One region of the Kocuria sp. UBA5001 genome, then DNA from elsewhere that is predicted to be linked to it. Evidence: riboswitches for the same ligand, from Rfam matches in the RefSeq annotation. Region 1 holds a riboswitch; the other holds the start of a gene.

Region 1 (4,405 bases):
TGCCACCCGTCCGCAGCGAGGGCGGGCTCGTCCAGCTGCACCCACGGGATTCCGGCGTCCGCGAGAGCGGAGAGCAGGGTGGTGTAGAGGGCCACGACGTCCTCGAGCCGGTCCAGGGGGCGGACGCCGGAGTCGTCCGTGGTCTCGGGACGAGAGAGCAGCAGCAGGCTCAGCGGCCCCACCAGGACGGGGCGGGTGACCGTGCCCGTGGCCGCGAGTGTGGCGGCGAAACGCTGCACCAGACTCTCGGGGTGCGCACTCAGGGGGGTGTCCGGGCCGATCTCCGGCACGTAGTAGTGGTAGTTGGTGTCGAACCACTTGGTCAGTTCGAGCGGTTCGAGGTGGTCCGTCCCGCGGGACAGTGCCGTCACCAGTTCGATGCCGCGCGGGGTGTCCGGGGCGGCGGGACGGTAGCCGTCCGCCGCGAAGCGGGCGGGGACCGCACCCAGGGCCAGGGCGGTGTCGAGCACGTGGTCCACGGCGAAGCCCTCGGAGGGCACCGCGGCCGGGGCGCTCAGGCCGAGCCCCGTGAGCCGGGAGGTGGTGCGTTCCCGCAGTGCGGCGAGCGTGTCCAGCACTGTCTGGGCAGGGTGCTGGACCGGATCGCCCCAGTACGCCTCGAGCGCCTTCTTCAGCTCGCGGTCCGGGCCGATGCGGGGATAGCCGAGAACGGTGGCGGTGGGGAACGGGGTGGTGGGTCGAGCAGTCATGGGAACTCCTTCGTGAATCTCTGGTGGATGCGATGCCTGGTGGCGTGGATGCTTCGGTCGGTGGTGATCGTCTGTGGTGCTGACGGGGCCGGGTTGCCGCCCTGCTGCGTGACGTGCGGGGCTGGGCTGCCCGGTGCGGGCGGGAAAAGGGTGTGCGATACCGCGACCGCGGGCGGGTGGGCTCGCGGAGCGGGGCCTGAGGGAGTGGGAGAGGTGCGGCGGGAGGATGACGGCGACGCCGCGGCGTCGGCTCAGGAGGCCGGGCTGCGGCCCCGGTACTCGCGGGCGGCGTCCCGCACGCGCAGGTGCTCCAGGATGGTCAGAGCGGCGTCCGGGCGGTTGAACGTGTAGAGGTGGAAGCCCGCGCAGCCGAGGTCCAGCAGGTCGTCGATCAGTGAGAGCGTGGCGGCGATCCCGCGGCGGCGCAGCTCGTCCGGGGTGCCCGCCGCCAGGAAGTCGGTGAGCCGCTTCGGCACGGCCACGCCGGTGATCTCTGTCATCCGCCGCAACCGCTGCGGGTTGCTCAGCGGCATCAGCCCGGCGACCACCGGGATGTGAATGCCCTCCGAGCGGGCGCGCTCCAGGAAGCGGGCGTAGTCCTCGGGCTCGTAGAGCACCTGGGTGATCGCGTAGTCCGCGCCGGCCTCCTGCTTCTCCCACAGGGACGCCAGGTCCGCCTCGAAGTCCCGGCCACGGGCGGGGGAGGGGTAGCATGCCACGGACACCGACAGCGGCCGGGTCCCGGGGCGGTAGCCGTCTCCGAAGCGGCGCCGCTCGACGTCACGGATGAGCGAGACCAGTTCCGAGGCGCGGCCGAGCCCGCCACGGGGAGTCTCCCACTGCCCGCTGCCCAGCGGCGGGTCCCCGCGCAGCGCGAGGAGGTCGCGAACACCGTCGTCGAGCAGCTGCTCCACGGAGCGTTCCAGGCCCGCGCGGTCCGTGCCGCCGCACGTGAAGTGGGCCATCACGGGGGTGCTCGTGGTGCGGCGCAGGTGGCGCAGTGCCTCCCGGGAGACACCCGTGCCAGCGGAGTGCCCGTGTGTGACCGAGAAGAAGTCCGGACCGGCCTGGGCCATGGCGTCGATGTGGGACCACACGGTGTCCGGGTCCGCGTCCGGGCGGGGCGGGAACACCTCGAAGGACACGAGCGTGGAACGCCGGGGGCGGCGCACGAGCCAGGACGTGCCCGTGGGCGGGTCAGCCACCGGGGCCTGCTGCCGGGCCGGGGTCTGCTGCGGTGCGAGCGACGGTGCGGACATGTGAAAAAACCTCCGACGTTGACGCCGGAGGTCCAGTTCCGAGCGCCGTACTTGCCATTACGCGGTTGCGCAACGGCCGGATCGTCATCTGGGGCACCCCACTACAGCAGGAGGGTTGCCGCCCGGCTAGCCAGAGCTTTATACCGGGACTCTTGATCCTTTGTTGTTCGAGAGCGTAGCACGGCTCACACCGTGGCCGTCAAGGGGCAGACGGGCGTGCGCCCGGCGTGCAACGGGAGGTCGCACGCCGGGCGCAGCGGGGCGGGGCTCAGTGCTCGTCCGCGGCGTGGGAGTTGGTGAGCGTGGTGCAGAGCCGTAGCCGCTGATCACGGCCACCAGCACGGCGACCACCAGGTAGATGACGCGCTCGCCGTGGAAGAAGGACTCCAGGAAGTCCGCGGACCACAGACCGTCCGGCAGGGTCCTGGCCACGAGCGCGGCGAGGATGGTGCCCACCACGGCGGTGCCGAGCGAGTTGCCGAGCTCCTGGCTGACGTCGTTGAGCGCGGTGCCCATGGAGGTCTGGTCCTCGGGCATGGCCTCGATCAGCGCCACGGCGCACACGGTCATGATGATGCGCAGGCCCATGGCCATCAGGCCCATGCCGGCGGCGAGCACCCAGTAGCCGTGTTCCACCCCGAAGGCCAGCACCAGGGTGCCGAGGACCACGCTCGCGGTGGCGATCATGCAGGTGACGCGGTGACCGAACCTCGCGATCAGCTTCTCGGAGATGGGGCTCGAGATGATCATCATGACCACGAACGGCAGGTTGCCGAGACCGGCCTTCATGGGGGACCAGCCCAGGGCGTACTGGAAGTGCAGGATCAGCATGAACATCGCCGCCATCATGGCCACGGAGCTGCCGAGCTGGGCCAGTGCGGCGCCGCGCACGGTGGGGCGCGTGAGGACGGCGAGGTCGATCATGGGGTGCGCGGCGCCGCGCTCCCGGGCGATGAACACGACGACGGCGAGGGCCGCTCCCACGAAGCAGGCGAGGGTGACGGGAGACGTCCACCCGTTGTCGACGCCGCTGGTCAGTGCGTAGCAGCCGAGGCCCATGGCGGCCATGGTGGCCAGTGCGGCGGGGAGGTCCAGGGGCGTGGTGTGCAGGTCCTCGGCGGTGTCCTTGGGCACCCCGTACAGCAGCCCGAGGATCGCGAAGGCGGCAATCGGGGTGTTGACGAACAGCAGCCAGTGCCAGCTCACGGACTCCAGGGCGCCGCCGGCCACGACCGGGCCCAGTGCCATCGCGCTCATGCCGATGATGACCATGATCGAGATGGCGCGCATCCGCACCTTCTCGTCGTCGAACAGGCGGAAGACCAGGGACATGGTCACCGGTGCCATGCACGCGGCGAACATGCCCATGACGGCGCGCAGCGCGATCAGCTGGCCCGCGTCCTGGACCAGCCAGACCAGGGCGGAGACCAGGCCGAAACCGGCGAGGCCCACGGTGAGCACGCGGCGTCGGCCGAAGCGGTCCGCGAGGGAGCCGGAGGTGAGCAGCAGGGAGCCGAACATCAGCGAGTACGCGCCGGTGACCCACTGCAGCTGGGTGGTGGAGGCGTGCAGGTCCCGGCCCATGGTGGGCAGGGCGATGGTCAGGACGGTGTTGTCCACCATCTCGACGAAGAAGCAGAGGCACAGGGCTGCGAACGGCAGCCAGGCCTGGCTGATCGTCTTGCCGACGATCGTGGCCGGAGCGCTCTCCCGCGAGGGGGAGGTCACCGGCTCGAAGGTGGTGTGGGACATGGCGTGAGCCTTTCTCGAACATGGTTCTAATTTCAACCTGCTGCGATATTAGAACGGGGTTCGGTAAAGTGCAATCCATGAGTCCAGCACCCGAGTCCAAGCGCACCCGCGGCCGCCCCAGGGGGAGCCGGCCAGCCCTCTCCCTGCCCGCCGTGGTCGATGCCTCCGTGGCGCTGCTCGACGAGGCGGGCCAGGACGCCCTGACCTTCCGGGCGCTCGCGGCCCGCATGGAGACGGGTGTGGGGGCGATCTACCACTACGTGACCGGGCGCGATGAGCTGCTCGACCGCGCGACCAACGCGATCCTCGCGGACGTCCTGAGTGGCGTCGACGTGCGGGAGGACCCGTTCGAGGTGCTGCGAACACTCTCTGCCACCCTGTTCGACACCCTGCAGGCGCACGAGTGGGCCGGGGCGTACCTGCTGCGCGACACCACCATGCAGCCCAACTCCCTGCGCATCTTCGAGGCGATGGGCCAGCAGTTCATGCGGATGCAGCTCACGAGCGCGCAGTGCTTCAACGCCGCCAGCGGGCTGCTGTCCTTCGTGGTGGGCAGCGGCGCCGAGATCCGCGAGATGCCGGCCGCGTTCCTGGAGGAGGGGGTGAGCCAGGAGGAGCACCTGCAGGAGTTCGCGGACGCCTGGCTCGCCCTGGACGCCCACGAGTTCCCGTTCCTGAACACGA
Region 2 (4,405 bases), on a different contig from region 1:
GGGACTGCAGCAGGAAGAAGTAGGGGTCCGTCCCCTTGGTGACGGCCACGCTCTTGCCTGCGAGGTCAGCGATGGCGCGCACGGGCGAGGCCGCCGTGCGCACCAGGGCAGACCACTCGGGCTGGGAGAAGAGGCTGATGGTCTTGATCGGGGAGCCGTTGGCCCGTGCCAGCAGCGCGGCCGAGCCGGCGGTGGAGCCGACATCGACCACGCCCGCGCGCAGGGACTCGTTCGCCTTGTTCGACCCGGCCGAGTAGACCCAGGTGACGCTCTGGCCGTGCTCGGCGGCAACCTTCTCGAGCCACCCCTTGGACTTGATGATCAGTGACAGCGGGTTGTACGTGGCGTAGTCCAGGTAGATCTCGTCCGCGGAGCCGCCGGCCACGCCGCGTCCGGGGCCCTCCCCGGCCATGACGCAGCCGCTCAACGGCAGCGCCAGGGGGGAGAGGGCGGCGGCACGCAGCACGCCCCGGCGTGAGACGACGGGCACCCCTCAGCGCTCCACACCGAGCAGGCGCAGCAGGTGGGTGCGCATGGCGGTGAGGCGGGTGTCGTCCCGGGAGCGCGGGCGGGCCTGATCCGGGGCGAGCACCTCCGCCACCGTGGCCGGGCTCGTGGGGGTCTCTCGGGTCAGGACGACCACGCGGTCGGAGAGGACGAGCGCCTCCTCGACGTCGTGCGTGACCATCAGGACCGTTGTCGGATCCGCCCGGTGCACCTGCAGCAGGAGGTCCTGCATGCGGATCCGGGTGAGGGCGTCCAGCGCGCCGAAGGGTTCGTCCAGCAGCAGCACCCGGGGGTTGCGGGCCAGCGCACGGGCCAGCGACGCGCGCTGCGCCATGCCGCCCGAGACCTCTCCGGGGCGGTGGCCCGCGTGGTGGGTCAGCCCCACGAGATCCAGCAGCTCGGCCACCCGGCGTCGGCCAGTGCCGCTCGGGGTTCTCGCGGGCAGGCCGAGTTCCACGTTCTTCGTGATCGTGCGCCAGGGCAGCAGCCGCGGCTCCTGAAAGCCGACGGCGCAGCGCGGGTCGATCCCGGAGACGACGTCGTCGTCGATCCGTACCGCGCCGGACGTGGGGGCGCTGAGGCCGCCCACCGCGCGCAGCAGCGTCGACTTCCCGCAGCCCGAGGGGCCCAGGACGGTGACGATCTCTCCCGGCTCGACCCGGAAGGAGACGTCCGTCAGGACGGGCTGCTCGTACCGACCGTCGCGGGAGGGGAAGGACTTGCCCAGGTTCTCGAACGAGACCGCCGCGGCGTCGAGGGCGGTGTCCGGGCGTGTGAGGACATGACGCAACTCATCAACTCCATCGTTCCTGGCATTAGCACCTTGCCCGCGTGGGGCCGGTTGCTGCGACGTCGACGAGCCAGGTCTCTCAGCCGCTCCGGATGGGAACGCCCTCATTCAACGGTTGCCCGGAGCGGTGATGCAAGTCGGTGTGAGACAGCCCACGGGGATCGGTGGTGCGCGGGGTCACGCGGCGTCACGTGGAGCTTCGCCTGCTGAGGGAGCGTGGTTAGACTCTGGATCGAGACGATCACGAGTTCCGACGTTCAGCCCTGGCTTGTCGGACGGCAACCCTCTCCCGTAGCGGGGTGCCCCAGGTGAGGATCGGGCCGCATGGCACACCGCATGCGGCAAGTACGGCGCCGCACACGCGCGCGCTGGACCCGCAGATGGCCGCCGCGGGCGGTGCACGGGGTGCGGGTTGCGTCAACTTCAAGGAACCGGCACATGAGCAAGCGGATCTCCGTCAACGCATTTGACATGACCTGTGTGGACCACCAGAGCTTTGGCCTGTGGCGGCACCCGCGGTCCCGGGCCACCGAGTACAACACGCTCGAGTACTGGACGAATCTGGCCCGGCTGCTGGAGAAGGGGAAGTTCGACGCACTCTTCCTGGCGGACGTCGTCGGGATCTACGACATCTACCGCAACTCCGCGGCACCGGCCGTGCGGGACGGCGCGCAGGTCCCGGTCAACGACCCGTTCATGCAGGTCTCGGCCATGGCCGCCGTGACGGAGCACCTGGGCTTCGGCGTCACGAGCGCAGTGACCTACGAGCAGCCCTACACCCTCGCCCGGAAGTTCGCCACGCTGGACCACCTCACGCGCGGGCGCGTGGGCTTCAACGTGGTCACCTCCTACCTGCCCTCCGCCGCTGAGAACCAGGGGCTGCCGCGCCAGATCGAGCACGACCAGCGCTACGAGATCGCGGAGGAGTTCCTGGACGTGTGCTACAAGCTCTGGGAGGGCTCGTGGGAGGACGACGCCGTGGTGAAGGACCGCGAATCCGGGGTCTACGCGGACCCCACCAAGGTGCACCCCATCCGGCACGCCGGCGAGCACTTCACGGTTCCCGGGGCCGGGCTGACCGAGCCGTCCCCGCAGCGCACGCCGCTGATCTTCCAGGCGGGTGCATCCTCGCGCGGGCAGGCGTTCGCCGGGCGGCACGCGGAGGCGGTGTTCATCGGCGGCACCCGCCCGGACCTCACCCGGTACATGACGGACAAGATCCGCGAGCAGGCGCAGGCCCAGGGCCGGGACCCGGAGGACGTGAAGATCTACGCGATGCTCTCCGTGGTGGTCGCGGACACGGATGAGGAGGCCGCGGAGAAGTACCGTGACTACCTGCAGTACGTGGACCTGGAGGCGTCCCAGGCGATCATCGGCGGCTGGTCCGGCGTGGACCTCTCCCAGTTCCCGGAGGACGAGGCCCTGAACTACATCAAGACCGACTCCATCCAGTCCTTCCTCACCCCGTTCACCCTCCAGGCGAAGGACAAGCGGTGGACGCGCGAGGAGATCGCCAAGCACTGCGCCCTGGGCGGGATGGGCGCCGTGATCGTGGGCTCTCCGTCCACCGTGGCGGACGAGCTGGAGCGCTGGGTGGACGAGGGCGGCCTGGACGGCATCAACCTGGCCTACCACGTGAGCCCGGGCTCCTTCGAGGACTTCGTGGAGTACGTGGTCCCCGAACTGCAGGCCCGCGGCCGCTACCGCACCGAGTACGAGGGCTCCACCCTGCGCGAGTCCCTCTACGGAGCCGGCCAGGACCGCGTGAAGGACACTCACCCCGCCGCGGCCTACCGGGGCGCGTTCGCGGACGCGTGCTCCGTGGCCACGGCCAGTTCCCGCTGAGCGGCGGCCCGGGACGCAGGGAGGACGACGCCGCACGGCCGGGTTGCCGGGGCACCCCACTCGGGTGGGACAACGGCCCGTTTCCCGCCCGGGGTCCGCGCCGCCGGGGCCCTGTTCCGGACGGCACTAGTTCCGGACGGTGCCGCAGCGGGCGGTGCAGGGTGGCGGGCGTGCGCGCGGACCGGGCAGAGCGGATGCCGGAGGGCGGCGTGGTGATGCTCGCGTTCCAGGCGATGGACCGCGGTCGGGCGGTCGTCTCCTTTGACCACGCCGTGGGCCCGGCCTGGCGCTGGCACCCCGAGGTGATGGCGGACCACCTCCTGCGGGCCGGCTTCCGCGAGGTCTGGCACACCATGAGCCGCCCGGACGAGGGCCACCGCTTCCCAGAGTGTCACCTGCTGGCGGTACGCAGCCTGGAACCGATCCCACAGGATCCGGTGAGCTGCGGCTGCCGAGTGGAGTGACGGTGGCCCGCCCGGCTCGTGACTGACCCGTGCGACCGCCATCCCGACACCGAGTGGCGTGGCCCGGGCTCGTGGGTCGGCCCAGGCGCCGTCGGTCGCAAGGACCTCACTCCCCGACGGCGCCATCGATCGCCTCCCGCAGCAGGTCTGCGTGGCCGCAGTGGCGCGCGTACTCCTCGACCATGTGCGTGAGCACCCACCGGGCGTTCATGTCCCCGCGGAGGGGACGGGCCACGAGCGCGTCCATCGGGTGAGCGTGCTCCGCGGCGAAGTTCTCCCACCGCTGCCGGGACTGCTCCACAGCGGCGGCCCAGTGCGTTCGCAGGGCGTCCCCGCCCGCCTCGGAGGCGGAGTCCCAGTCCCAGTCCGGGTCCTTCTCCCACTCCACGGCGTCCCACGGGGAGCACTGCCGCTGCCCGCTGAGCACGTAGCAGAACCAGTGGTCCTCCACGTAGGTGAGGTGGCGGAGCATGCCGCCCAGGGTCATGGTGCTGGGCAGGGGACGTTCGTGCAGCTGCGCCGTGCTGAGCCCCTCGGTCTTCCACGCGACCGTAGCGCGCAGGTATTCCAGGAACCCCAGCAGGGTGGCGGTCTCGTCGCCCTGCTGGGGTGGTTCGGATCGGTGGGTCGTGTCCGTGGGTGTCTCGTCCATGGGGTCACGCTAGACCTTCCCGTAGCTCGGTCTGCCGGAAGGCCCACCACGGGCCGGCGGGTGCGACGTCGTCGTGCGGGCCCCGGTGGCCCGTCACCTGGCAGTGCGGCGAGCCCCGGCGCACCGGTTCGGCATCCGGGTGGTGCG

The links. Region 1 has a riboswitch for S-adenosylmethionine ahead of B3G12_RS10295 (methylenetetrahydrofolate reductase). Riboswitches for the same ligand answer to the same signal wherever they lie in the genome.
Region 2: another riboswitch for S-adenosylmethionine. It lies ahead of B3G12_RS08950 (LLM class flavin-dependent oxidoreductase); the one in region 1 lies ahead of B3G12_RS10295 (methylenetetrahydrofolate reductase).

What each region holds. Positions count from the first base shown of each region.
Region 1 is NZ_DGYR01000017.1:4,565-8,969, forward strand. Features, by position in the region: gene metE (5-methyltetrahydropteroyltriglutamate--homocysteine S-methyltransferase) at 1-710, opposite strand, end outside; gene B3G12_RS10295 (methylenetetrahydrofolate reductase) at 962-1,969, opposite strand; SAM riboswitch class IV at 2,012-2,127, opposite strand; gene B3G12_RS10300 (MFS transporter) at 2,108-3,721, opposite strand; gene B3G12_RS10305 (TetR/AcrR family transcriptional regulator) at 3,799-4,405, shown strand, end outside.
Region 2 is NZ_DGYR01000013.1:230,901-235,305, forward strand. Features, by position in the region: gene B3G12_RS08940 (aliphatic sulfonate ABC transporter substrate-binding protein) at 1-490, opposite strand, end outside; gene B3G12_RS08945 (ABC transporter ATP-binding protein) at 494-1,297, opposite strand; SAM riboswitch class I at 1,305-1,396, opposite strand; SAM riboswitch class IV at 1,537-1,651, shown strand; gene B3G12_RS08950 (LLM class flavin-dependent oxidoreductase) at 1,736-3,142, shown strand; gene B3G12_RS08955 (hypothetical protein) at 3,313-3,606, shown strand; gene B3G12_RS08960 (DinB family protein) at 3,713-4,258, opposite strand.